One region of the Paenarthrobacter sp. NPDC090520 genome, then DNA from elsewhere that is predicted to be linked to it. Evidence: predicted binding sites of a transcription regulator. Region 1 holds the regulator's gene; the other holds the start of a gene.
What was found. Region 1 encodes LexA, which represses DNA repair genes until DNA is damaged. Its sites were predicted from a motif close to TCGAACANNTGTTCGA; they were not measured.
Positions count from the first base shown of each region.

Region 2: ACIQTZ_RS20345 (shikimate dehydrogenase) is a predicted target of LexA. The motif match lies at 2,849-2,864, and genes of this name have one in related genera.

Region 1 is NZ_JBIVXM010000015.1:77,408-83,382, reverse strand. Features, by position in the region: gene ACIQTZ_RS17315 (histidinol-phosphate transaminase) at 46-1,173, opposite strand; gene ACIQTZ_RS17310 (LysM peptidoglycan-binding domain-containing protein) at 1,251-1,610, opposite strand; gene lexA (transcriptional repressor LexA) at 1,961-2,707, shown strand; gene ACIQTZ_RS17300 (ATP-dependent DNA helicase) at 2,806-4,863, opposite strand; gene hflX (GTPase HflX) at 4,856-5,975, opposite strand, start outside.
Region 2 is NZ_JBIVXM010000022.1:16,897-22,871, reverse strand. Features, by position in the region: gene ACIQTZ_RS20360 (FG-GAP-like repeat-containing protein) at 1-291, shown strand, start outside; gene ACIQTZ_RS20355 (MFS transporter) at 458-1,780, opposite strand; gene ACIQTZ_RS20350 (IclR family transcriptional regulator) at 1,985-2,755, shown strand; gene ACIQTZ_RS20345 (shikimate dehydrogenase) at 2,957-3,859, shown strand; gene ACIQTZ_RS20340 (bifunctional sugar phosphate isomerase/epimerase/4-hydroxyphenylpyruvate dioxygenase family protein) at 3,859-5,730, shown strand; gene pcaH (protocatechuate 3,4-dioxygenase subunit beta) at 5,772-5,975, shown strand, end outside.

The DNA.
Region 1 (5,975 bases):
CGAAAAGGGAAATGGATCTAGGGACAAGTCTAAGTGGGTGGCTTCTCAACCGAGCCGTGGAGCAACACCGGCCTCGCCGGCCAACAGCGCTTCAAGTGCTTCCAGGAACGCTGTGGTCTCCCGTTCGGTACCGGCAGTGACACGCAAGTGCCCGGGGATCCCAACATCGCGGATCAGTACTCCAGCATCCAGCAGGCCCTGCCAGATGGCTTGCGGGTTCTTCAAGCCACCAAAGAACACGTAATTGGAATCCGAGGCCGCCGGCTTGAGGCCCATCCGCAGCAATTCAGTGACGATGCGGTCACGCTGGACCTTAATGTCCTCGACGTCGGCCATCAGGGCCTCGCGGTGCTGCAGGGCTGCCAGGGCGGTCGCCTGCGTTACCGCCGAGAGGTGGTACGGCAGCCGGACCAGCCGGATGGCATCGGTGACCTCGGGCGCCGCAGCCATGTAGCCCAACCGCGCACCGGCAAGGGCGAAAGCCTTGCTCATGGTGCGGGAAACAATGAGCCGTTCGCGGCCCGGCAGCAAGGTCAGGGCACTGGGAGTGTTGTCGTGGGCGAATTCGTGGTAAGCCTCGTCCACGATCACGATCGCCTGGCTGGCCTCTCCTGCTTCATAGACAGCCTCCACGACGTCCAACCCAAGACCCGTTCCGGTGGGGTTGTTGGGCGAGCACAGGAAGACGATATTTGCGCCCGCCTCAGCCACCTGCGCAGCGGCGGACGCGGCATCCAAACTGAAATCCCCGCCACGAACACCACGGACGTACTCAGTGTCCGTGCCGCTGGCCAGGAGGGGGTACATGGAATACGTGGGAGGGAACCCAAGGGCCTTACGGCCGGGACCACCGAAAGCCTGGAGGATCTGCTGGAGAACCTCGTTGGATCCGTTGGCAGCCCAGATGTTCGCAGGACTGAGGCCGTGGCCCAGGAATTCCGCCAACGCCTCCCGCAATTCAGTGAACTCGCGGTCGGGGTAACGGTTCAGTCCGGTGGCCGCTGCGGCCACGGCTTCGGTGATCGCGGCCTGGACATCGGCGGGCACGCCATGGGTGTTCTCGTTGACGTTGAGCAGAATCGGAACGTCAAGCTGCGGTGCGCCGTAGGGGCTTAGTCCACGCAGGTTGGTCCGGAGGGGAAGTCGGTCGAGTCGCTCAAGCTGGTCAGTCACCCCACCAGTTTAAGGTGCGCCGGTGAGTGCCCTGTAACTGTGACGCCGGAGAGGATTCGCGCCACCGTCCGGATGGACTACTTGGCAGGAACAAACAATTGCTGACCGGGGGTGATGCGTCCGCCGCGGAGATCATTCAGCTGGATGATCTCCGTGATGACGTCCCGCGGGTCACGCTCGGGTGCGGCAGATCCTGCAATGCCCCACAGGGACTGACCGGGCTGCACGGTGACACTGACGGCGACTGGCGGTTGCAGTTGCGACGGGGAATCCGAGGCCTTGGCCGGCGAGTTCAGGAAGCCCGCAAACGTGAGCAGCGCGGCCACGAGCAACATGGCCGGGATGCCAAAGAAAACGATCCGCCCGCGCCGGGTGAGCCGGATGCGGGTGGGTACCGGCGCGTTGCGGAACTCGTGGAACGTTGTGACTGCGGACATGAGCTGAGCCCTTCTGAGCGATTGCCTGGTCCCGGGGAACCGGGACCCTGCTGCCAATACCTTGTGTTCGTTGGTCTCGCCGCGATATTCGAACACTTCCTTCGAACATCCCGGCTTCGATCCGGATTACTAGAACACATATTCGAACCTTGCTATGACATTTTTAGCACTTATCAACGAACGGTGTCGAGACTCGCTAGAACAAATGTTTGATAAACGCTGGTGCCTGGCCTACGTTTGAGGGAAGAAACAGGCACAAAAGCAGTGCATCAGGAGGGTCCGACATTTTTGACCCACATCCCGGCAGCACTCAGAACGCCGCCGGGCGGAACGGAAGGGCAATGGCGAACATGGCAGCGAAGGCCACAGGCGGCGGGGCACCCCTGCGGAGCCAACAGCCCACCAAAAGTCCCAAAAGCCTGACTGTCCGGCAGAAGAAGATCCTCGAGACCATCCAGCGCTCCGTCAATGACAACGGCTACCCGCCCAGCATGCGCGAAATCGGGGATACGGTCGGATTGGCCAGCCTCTCGAGCGTCACCCACCAGTTGTCCCAGCTGGAAAAACTCGGCTACCTCAGGAGGGACCCCAAGCGTCCTCGCGCCATGGAAGTCCTCATGCCACTGACCCTTGACGGTGGTGCCACCATCCCGGGAGTGGAAGCCCCCGCAACGTTGCGCAGTACCGGTGGCCTCGCCGTCACCGAGCTGGCAAGTGCCAGCGACACCGCGATGGTTCCCCTGGTGGGCCGCATCGCTGCCGGTGGCCCGATCCTGGCCGACCAGACCGTGGAGGACGTCCTGCCCCTCCCGCGGCAATTGGTGGGCCATGGCGAACTCTTCATGCTGAAGGTCGCCGGTGATTCCATGATCGATGCCGCCATCTGCGATGGCGACTGGGTTGTTGTCCGCCGGCAGAACGACGCCATCAACGGCGATATCGTGGCAGCCCTCCTGGACGACGAGGCCACGGTCAAAACATTCCGGCAGCGCGACGGCCACACCTGGCTCCTCCCCCAGAACACCCAGTACGAGCCCATCCTTGGCGATCAGGCCACCATCATGGGCAAAGTCGTGTCGGTGTTGCGCTCCCTTTAAGGGCCAGCCTCCAGAAAGTCTGTTCGAAGACCCGCGTCGGCACACACTGCTTCAGGGGAGCCCGCGCCAGCGGTGGCGGGCACCCCTGAGGAATCGTCTTATCGCCCGCTCCGGGCCAGCCTTTGCAAGGCGCCCTGGACGGTCTTCCGGTCGGTCGTGGCCCAGAAGGGCGGCAAGGCAGCCCGCAGGAAGCCGCCGTACCTTTCGGTGGAAAGCCTCGAGTCGAGTATCGCCACCACGCCCTTGTCTCCCGTAGACCGGATCAACCGGCCTGCTCCCTGCGCCAGGCGGATTGCGGCATGGGTCGCCGAGACGGCCATGAACCCGTTTCCACCGGACTGAGCCACAGCACGCGACCTTGCCGTCATCAAGGGATCATCGGGCCGTGGGAAGGGGATCCTGTCAATGACCACCAGGCGGCACGAGCCGCCCGGCACGTCCACCCCCTGCCACAGCGACATGGTGCCGAAAAGGCACGTATCGGGTTCGTCGGCGAACTGTTTCACCAGCGCTGCCATGGTGGATTCTCCTTGGCACAGGATGTCCACATCGAGCCGCAGCCGCATGGCATCCGCGGCCTCCTCGGCTGCCCGCCGGGAGGAAAACAGGCACAACGCTCCGCCGCCGGAGGCACGGATGAGGTCCTCAAGCTCGTCGAGGGCTTCGGGCGAGGTGCCGCGTCCGGGCTTGGGCAAGTGCTTGGCCACGTAGAGGACGCCCTGCTTCGGATAGTCAAAGGGCGATCCCACATCCAAGCCTGTCCAGCTGGGAGCTCCGTCCCCCAGCAGGCCCAGCCCGCCCGCGGCCGGCTCGAACGCCGACCCGATGGCCAGCGTGGCGGACGTCAGAACCACCGTGTGGCCCGCAAACAGCCCTTCCCGGAGGCGTCCGGCCACGCTCAGGGGAGCAATATTAATGAGTGCGGGAGCTGTTTCGTCAGGCGGCGAGTAGCCCTGCTGGGGATCGAAAGTGCTGTTCCTGGAGAACCACACCACTTCACGATTTTCCTTCGCGGCCAGCAACCGCTCCGATAGCTCCAGAATGAGCATGAGCCGCGAACGGGCCAACTGGCGTCCACCGTCCACGGCGTTCGACGAATCCGTTTTCGAATCGGACAGGGCGGCCCTGGTGGCGTCCCGGAGCTGGTCCAGGCAATCAAGTTGTTCGTCATTGAGGCCGTTGGGCACCAAGCCGCTTGGAACACCAACCAGGGCCATGTCCAACCTGTCCGCGGCCGCGTTCAGGGCATCGACGGTGATGGCCGTGTGCTTGCGTGCGCTTGAGGCCGCAGCATGGATCATGGCCACGGACAACTGGCCGGACACGGCTCCCGTGACCCGGTCCTGGAGTTCGTGGGCTTCGTCCACCACCACAACGTCATACTCCGGAAGGACTGCCAGTCCCTCAAAGGCGCTCACGGCGAGCATCGCGTGGTTGGTGACCACCACGTCGGCTTCCGCCGCCCGGGCGCGTGCCTGCTCGCTGAAGCACTCCTCCGCCAAGGGACACTTCTGCGCCCCCAGGCATTCCATCGAGGTAACTGAAACCTGGCGCCATGCACGGTCTGTCACACCCGGCATCAGTTCGTCGCGGTCGCCCGTGGCGGTCTTCTCCGCCCACTCGCGCAGCCGCACCACTTCCTTGCCCAGTTGCGACGACGGCCCGCCCAGCGATGCGGCGAAGTGCGGCACGCTGGTGTCCTCTCCAAGGGAGAAAAGCTGTCCCTCGGAGGGTTCTTCGCTGGGAAACCCGCCCTCGAGCTTTTGCAGGCACACGTAATTGGCCCGGCCCTTGACGAGCGCCACATTCACTGGCCGTTCCAAGGCCGGGTTGATGGTCTCCAGCAGGCGGGGAAGGTCCCTCCCCACGATCTGCGTCTGGAGGGCCAGGGTGGCGGTGGACACCAGCGTGGGCTTGTTGCTGTCCATGGAATGGGCGATCAACGGGATCAGGTAAGCCAACGACTTACCCGTTCCCGTTCCCGCCTGGACCAGCAGGTGTTCCCCGGACTCGATGGCCCGGGCAACGTGCTTGGCCATTTCATGCTGGCCAGTGCGGCTTTGGCCGCTCATGCCTGCAACAGCCTTGTCCAACAGCTCGAGGGTGAACTTCTCCCCCACCGACGCAGCGGGTTCCGCCGCCACCTTCTCAACCATTGCTGACGAACGACTCCAGCTCGGCGGCCAGGCCCTCGCGGACCATCGCCACCACGCGCGTGCCGTCTTCCTCGTGCTCAAGGCTAAGGATTTCGGCGTCGGAGTTATGCAGCTTGTTGATCAGCTCGCCGCGGTTATAGGGAATGAGCACCTCCAGCCGGACGCCCGGCCGCGGGATCGACTGGCTGATGGTCTCCAGGAGTTCGGCAATTCCCTCCCCCGTGCGGGTCGAAACGACGGCGTGGCGCGGTTCCTTCTGCCTGAGGCGCTCAACGACGAACGGATCCGCCACGTCCACCTTGTTCAAGACGATGATTTCCGGAACCTTCCGGGCATCGACTTCGCTGAAGACTGTCCGCACAGCCGCAATCTGACCTTCGGGATCAGGGTGCGAGGCATCGACGACGTGCAGGATCAGGTCCGAATCCGCCACTTCCTCGAGCGTTGAACGGAATGCCTCAACCAACTGTGTGGGCAGTGAGCGGACGAACCCCACGGTGTCGGCCAAGGTGTAACCGATACCGTCAGGCGTTTGGGCCTTGCGGACCGTGGGATCCAACGTGGCGAACAGCGCGTTCTCCACCAGGACACCGGCATCCGTCAGGCGGTTGAGCAGTGAGGACTTGCCGGCGTTGGTGTAGCCGGCGATCGCGACGGAAGGAACGGCATGACGACGGCGGTTGGCCCGCTTGGTCTCGCGCGCCGGCTTCATCGCGGCGATCTCCCGACGCAGCTTGGCCATCCGGGTACGGATGCGGCGGCGGTCGAGTTCGATCTTGGTTTCACCGGGACCACGGGAACCCATGCCGGCGCCTGCGCCACCCACCTGCCCACCGGCCTGGCGGGACATGGAGTCACCCCAGCCGCGGAGCCTGGGGAGCAGGTATTCCAGCTGGGCCAGTTCCACTTGGGCCTTGCCCTCACGGCTCTTTGCATGCTGGGCGAAGATATCCAGGATCAACGTGGTGCGGTCAACAACCTTGACCTTCACGATGTCCTCCAGGCCACGCCGCTGGGACGGCGAAAGCTCGGTGTCCACAACCACCGTGTCGGCTCCGGTGGAGGCGACGATTGCCTTGAGCTCCTGGGCCTTGCCAGACCCCAGGAAGGTT
Region 2 (5,975 bases), on a different contig from region 1:
AACCTGGTGCTGCAGGCCGGCGACTTCAATGGCGATGGCCGGGAGGACATCCTGGGCCGGAGCAACGATGGTGGGTTATGGCTCTACCCGGGCGACGGATCCGGTGGCTTCCTGTCGCGTTCCTACCTCGGGTCCGGATGGAACATGTTCTCCGGCATCGCGGCGTTGGGCAACGGATTTACCGGGACTGGCGACCCCTCAGTGGTGGGGGCAGCCGGGGATGGCTCGTTGCTGCTGTACTCCGGGACCGGCGCAGGCAAGTTCAAGCCGGTGGCCCTGAATCCGCGGTAGTCCCGCCAGCATTCCTTCGCCTACTCGCGCTGCGTGCTCCGCAATCAGGTTGCGCGGGACGCTGAAATGCCCGGCATGTTGGGGAACATGCCGGGCATTTCTGTGTGTCGTCACTGGTGGGCGCTCCCAGGAGCCGGGAAGGAGCGCTCCTCCGTTACAGGCTGGACTACTTGTGCAGGCCGAGTTGGGCCGTCGGGACCTTTGCGGATTCACGGGCCGTCAGGGCGGAGACGGCGGCGATCACGCAGATGATGCCGCTGAAGATGGAGATCTGGACCCATCCGCCGGCCTTGGTTCCGCCCATGGCCGTAACGATTGCCGGAGCGAAGCCTGCCATGAGGAAGCCGAGCTGCGTGCCGATGGCCAGGCCGGAGAAACGGACCTTGGTGCTGAACATTTCTCCATAGAACGACGGCCAGACGGCGTTGGCTGCGGCATAACCGAACGAGAAGAACACGATGGAGACCAGGAACATCAGCGGCACATTGCCGCCTTCGAGGGTCAGGAGGAAGACCGGTGTCATGATGGCGCTGGCCAGGGCTCCGTAGACGAACACGGGCTTGCGGCCGATCTTGTCCGCCAGCATGCCGAACAGGGGCTGGGTGCCAAGTGCCACGATGTTGGCCGCAACCACTAGCCACAGCGTAATGGTGCTGTTTACGTGGGCTACGTCCTGGGCGTACTTGATGGCCAGGGTTCCGAACACCGTGCTGACGGCGGCGATGAAGGCGCAGCACACCACGCGGAGGACGTCGCGCCAGTGCAGCTTCAGGAGGTCGGCGATGGGCAGTTTTGCGATTTGGTTGTTCTTCTTGGCCTCGGCAAATGCGGGCGGCTCGTGCAGGGTGCGGCGGATGAAGTAGGCCACCATCACCACCACGGCACTGAGCCAGAACGGGATGCGCCAGCCGATGCCGTACTTGATCTCGTCGGGAAGTGCCACGACCGGGATGAAGACGAGCGCTGCCAGGATCTGTCCACCCTGCGTTCCGGTGAGGGTCCAGGAAGTGAAGAACGAACGGCGGTTGTCCGGAGCGTGCTCCAGCGTCATGGAGGAGGCGCCGGCCTGCTCGCCGGCGGCGGAGAGACCCTGGGCCAGGCGGGCCAGCACCAGCAGTACGGGTGCCCACCAGCCGATGGTCTTGAAGTCCGGCAGGCAGCCGATCACAAAGGTTGCCGCACCCATAAGGACCAGCGTGAACATCAGGACCTTCTGGCGGCCGATCCGGTCACCGAAGTGGCCCAGGATGATGGCGCCCACCGGGCGAGCGACGTAGGCGAAGCCAAAGGTCGCGAAGGACATGATGGCGGCGTTGGCGTCCGCATCCGGGAAGAAAACGTGCGGGAAGATCAGCGCGGCGGCCGATCCGAAGATGAAGAAGTCGTAGTACTCAACGGCGCTGCCGAGGAAGCTGGCGAGTGCGGCTTTCTTGGGCGTTCCCTTGGTTGTTTCTGTGCCTGGCGTCGCTGACGGCATTGTTTGGCTCATGGGGGTGTTCCTTCTGTGACGACGATGTCGCGGATAAAGCTGTGCGGGGATCCCGGGCGAGGTGCGGCCTGAGCTTCCCGATAAGTAACCACATGGTGAGAGCTACTTGTGTAATACAGCAATAGTGGCTGTGAGTGCGGTCACTTGTCAAGAGAAGTAATCACCATCTAGAAATAGCTCTCACAATGTGAGAGCATTTCTCCTATGAGTGTGAAAGAGGACACAAAGACCGACATGGTCGGCAAGGCCTTGAGCCTTTTGGTACTGCTGGGCAACGAGCCGAAGGGGGCAAGTGCTGCGGATCTTGCCAGGAGTGCGAGCCTGCCGTTCAGTACCACCTATCGCCTGCTGGGCTCGCTGACGAGGGACGGCTTTGTGGACTACGAGCCGGACGGCCGCCGGTACCATCTGGGCCTCCGCGTGTTCCAGCTCGGCCAGCGCGTTTCCAATCATCACGGTTTTGCGGCAACTGCACTGCCTGTACTGCAACGGGTTACCGAACGCACCCATGAGGCCACCATCCTCTCCGTTCGCGACGGCGACCATCACCTCACGGTGAACAAGGTGGACGGACCCAAGTCCTTCCGGGTCACGAGCGACCCCGGACACCTCGGCGCCTTGCACACCACGTCCGTGGGCAAGGCGATCGTTGCGTTCGAGACGGAGATCGAGCGCAAGCGGCTGCTCGAAGAACTTCCCCTTGAGGCCCTGACTGAGCACTCCATCACCGACCGGGACAAGTTCCGCGAGGAAATCGGGCAGGTCCGCCGCCAGGGCTATGCCGTGATGGATGAGGAGAACGAGATCGGCATGCGTGCCGTGGCCGTGCCGATTCTCAACTCGCAGGGCAACGCTTTTGCGTCGATCGCCGTCGCTGTTCCAGTGTTCCGCCTGACCATGGAGGAGCTCGTGGCGCACGTCCCCACCCTGCAGGAGGCCGCGGCAGAACTCGCGGCCCGCCTCCCGCAGCGCTGACCCAACTGGGTCGCATTTGTGCGCGTTTTGACCGCTCTAAACGCGCTTAATTGCGACCCAGTTGGGTGCAGGTGCAACCGAAATGTTCGCGATAAGAACAAGCGTGCGGAATATGAACAACTGTAGTAACCTGAGTCATACGTCCGGTCGGGACCGCGTTGATACGCACCGGCGGTACGTGAAAGTAAAAGGAGCTTGAGGATGAGCAACCGAGCCGAATCCGTTCTGGTGGGCCTGATTGGCGAAGGCGTGATGCCCTCGCTCACTCCGCCCATGCATGAACGCGAGGCCGATGTGCAGGGCCTTCGCTTGCTGTACCGCCCCATCGACCTGCTGGAGCTCGCACTGCCGGCTACCGCCGTCGGGGGTCTGCTCGAAGCGGCCCGGCAGATGGGCTTCAACGGCCTCAACATCACGCATCCGTGCAAGCAGCTGGTGCTGGAGCACCTGGACGAAATTTCCGACGACGCCCGTCGCCTGGGCGCCGTCAATACGGTCTTGATCCACGACAGCCGGTTCATCGGCCACAACACGGACTACTCCGGTTTCGGTTCGGCGCTCGCCGACGGGCTTCCGGAGGCCAAGCTCGATCGCGTCGTCCAGTTGGGCGCGGGGGGTGCCGGATCCGCCGTCGCGTACGCCTTGCTCAAGGCAGGCGCCAGGCAGCTGGATCTCGTGGACATGGACCCTGAGCGTGCCGCGGAACGGGCAGCCGAACTCAGCGAACTCTTCCCCGCCGCGACAGTCACCCCGCGGAGCATCGCCGAACTGGGACAGGTCATGCCCCTCGCCGACGGCCTGGTGCACTGCACCCCCATCGGCATGGCCGCGCACCCGGGCCTGCCGCTGGACATCGAGCTCCTGGAAGCCCGCCACTGGGTGGCGGACATCGTCTACCGCCCCATCGAAACGCAGCTGGTCCGCGAAGCGCGCGCCAAAGGCTGCGAAGTGCTCGACGGCGGCCGCATGGCAGTTGGGCAGGCGGCGGACGCCTTCAAGATCTTTACCGGAAAGGACGCTGACCGCGACCGCATGCGTGAACATTTCCTTGAACTCGTCGCTTCCGAAGAGCAAGCACCCGCACTGGCAAAGGCGGCCCACTGATGCGCACCGGAATCGCAACCGTCTGCCTCTCCGGCACGCTGAAGGAGAAGATGCAGGCCTGCGCCATCGCGGGCTTCGACGGCATTGAAATCTTCGAGCAGGACCTCGTCACGTCCTCGCTCAGCCCGGAGGATGTCCGGAAGATGGCGGCAGACCTGGGCCTGGGCCTTGACTTGTACCAGCCGTTCCGCGATTTCGACGGCGTCACTCCGGACCTGCTGAAGGCCAACCTCAAGCGGGCCGAGGCGAAGTTCAACCTGATGGAACGCCTGGGCATGGACACCATCCTGGTGTGCTCCAACGTGGCTACGGCAACGATCGACACTGACGACCTGCGGGCCGAACAGCTCCGCGAACTCGCCGAACTGGCGGGGGACCACGGCGTCAAGGTGGCGTACGAGGCACTCGCGTGGGGCAAGTACGTCAATGACTACGAGCACGCCTACCGCCTGGTGGAGATGGTGGACCACCCCAACCTGGGCACCTGCCTGGACTCGTTCCACATTCTTTCGCGCGACTGGGACACTGCCCCGATCGAGGACATCAACGCGGAGAAGATCTTCTTCGTCCAGGTGGCCGACGCTCCCAAACTCTCCATGGATGTGCTGTCCTGGAGCCGTCACTACCGGGTTTTCCCCGGGGAGGGTCAGTTCGAGCTCGCCAAGTTCATGGGCCACGTGGTCCGTGCGGGCTACACCGGCCCGGTTTCCCTGGAGGTGTTCAACGATGTGTTCCGGCAGTCGGACGTGGAGCGGACGGCCGTGGATGCCATGCGCTCGCTCATCTGGCTTGAGGAACAGAGTGCCAAGTGGCTGGCGGGCACGTCCAGTCAAACCGCAGCCGGCAACGGCAGTCCCGGCCGCCGTCGTTATCCCATGGAACTGGCCACGCTGCCCAAGGTGAACGAGCCGGCAGGCTTCAACTTCGCCGAGGTCAAGGCGGACGACACCGCCCAACTGGAGAAGCTCCTTGGCCAGCTCGGCTTCGAATTCGAGGGCCGGCACCGCACCAAGGACGTCCAGTTGTGGACCATGGGCCAGGCCCGCGTGATCATCAACGAACAAGCCGCCTCGCACGCCGAACCGGCTATTGCCGCGTTGGGGTTCGACGTCGACTCTCCCGTGATTGCCTCCGCCCGCGCCCAGCAACTCAAGGCGCCGGTGGTGGCCCGGAAGGTCCAGGCAGACGAGGAAGTGTTCCAAGGCATCGCCGCGCCGGACTCCACCGAGATCTTCCTGTGCCAAGGCAGCCCTGACGGCACGGCCGCCTGGACGCACGAGTTCGGCGAGGGGCTGGAACACCCGGCGACACATCAAAACGCCGTGATTGACCATGTGAACCTCGCCCAGCCGTGGCAGCACTTTGACGAAGCCGTCCTCTTCTACACCAGCGCATTGGCCCTCGAGCCGCAGCCGTTCGCCGAAGTACCCAGCCCCAGCGGTTTGGTGCGTTCGCAGGTCATGCAGACCACCGACGGCGCGGTACGGCTGGTGCTGAACCTGGCCCCGGCGCAGCAGGCCGACAAAGCACGCAAAACCTACCAGGAACATATCGCGTTCGCCGTGGACGACCTCGTGGCAACTGCCCGCTCCGCCCGGGAGCGCGGCCTTGAGTTCCTGCAGATTCCGGCCAACTACTACGAGGACCTGGACGCCCGGTTCGATCTTGAACCCGGCTTCCTGGACACGCTCCAGGAGCTCAACCTCCTGTATGACCGGGACGCCAACGGCGAATTCCTCCACTTCTACACGGCCACTGTGGGCAGCGTGTTCTTCGAGATGGTGGAACGCCGCGGCACCTACGACGGCTACGGAGCGCCCAACGCCCCTGTGCGCCATGCCGTCCAATACGACTCGCTCCACCGGGCATAGCCGCCCGAACCCGACAAAGAATCCATAGAAAGGAGCCGGCTGTGCCGCAAGACAACACCGCACAAGCTCTCGAATCCGAGGAACTCGTGCCGCCAGCTGAGCCACACGCCGCGCACGATTCCAAGAAGGTGGAAACGCAGGCAGACCTCAGTGCCGAGATCAACGGCATCAAGCAGCGCTACGCGGAGTCGCTGAAGAACGGCAAGGCTCCCGAGACCATGCCGCGCCTGGACTACGCGCCCTAC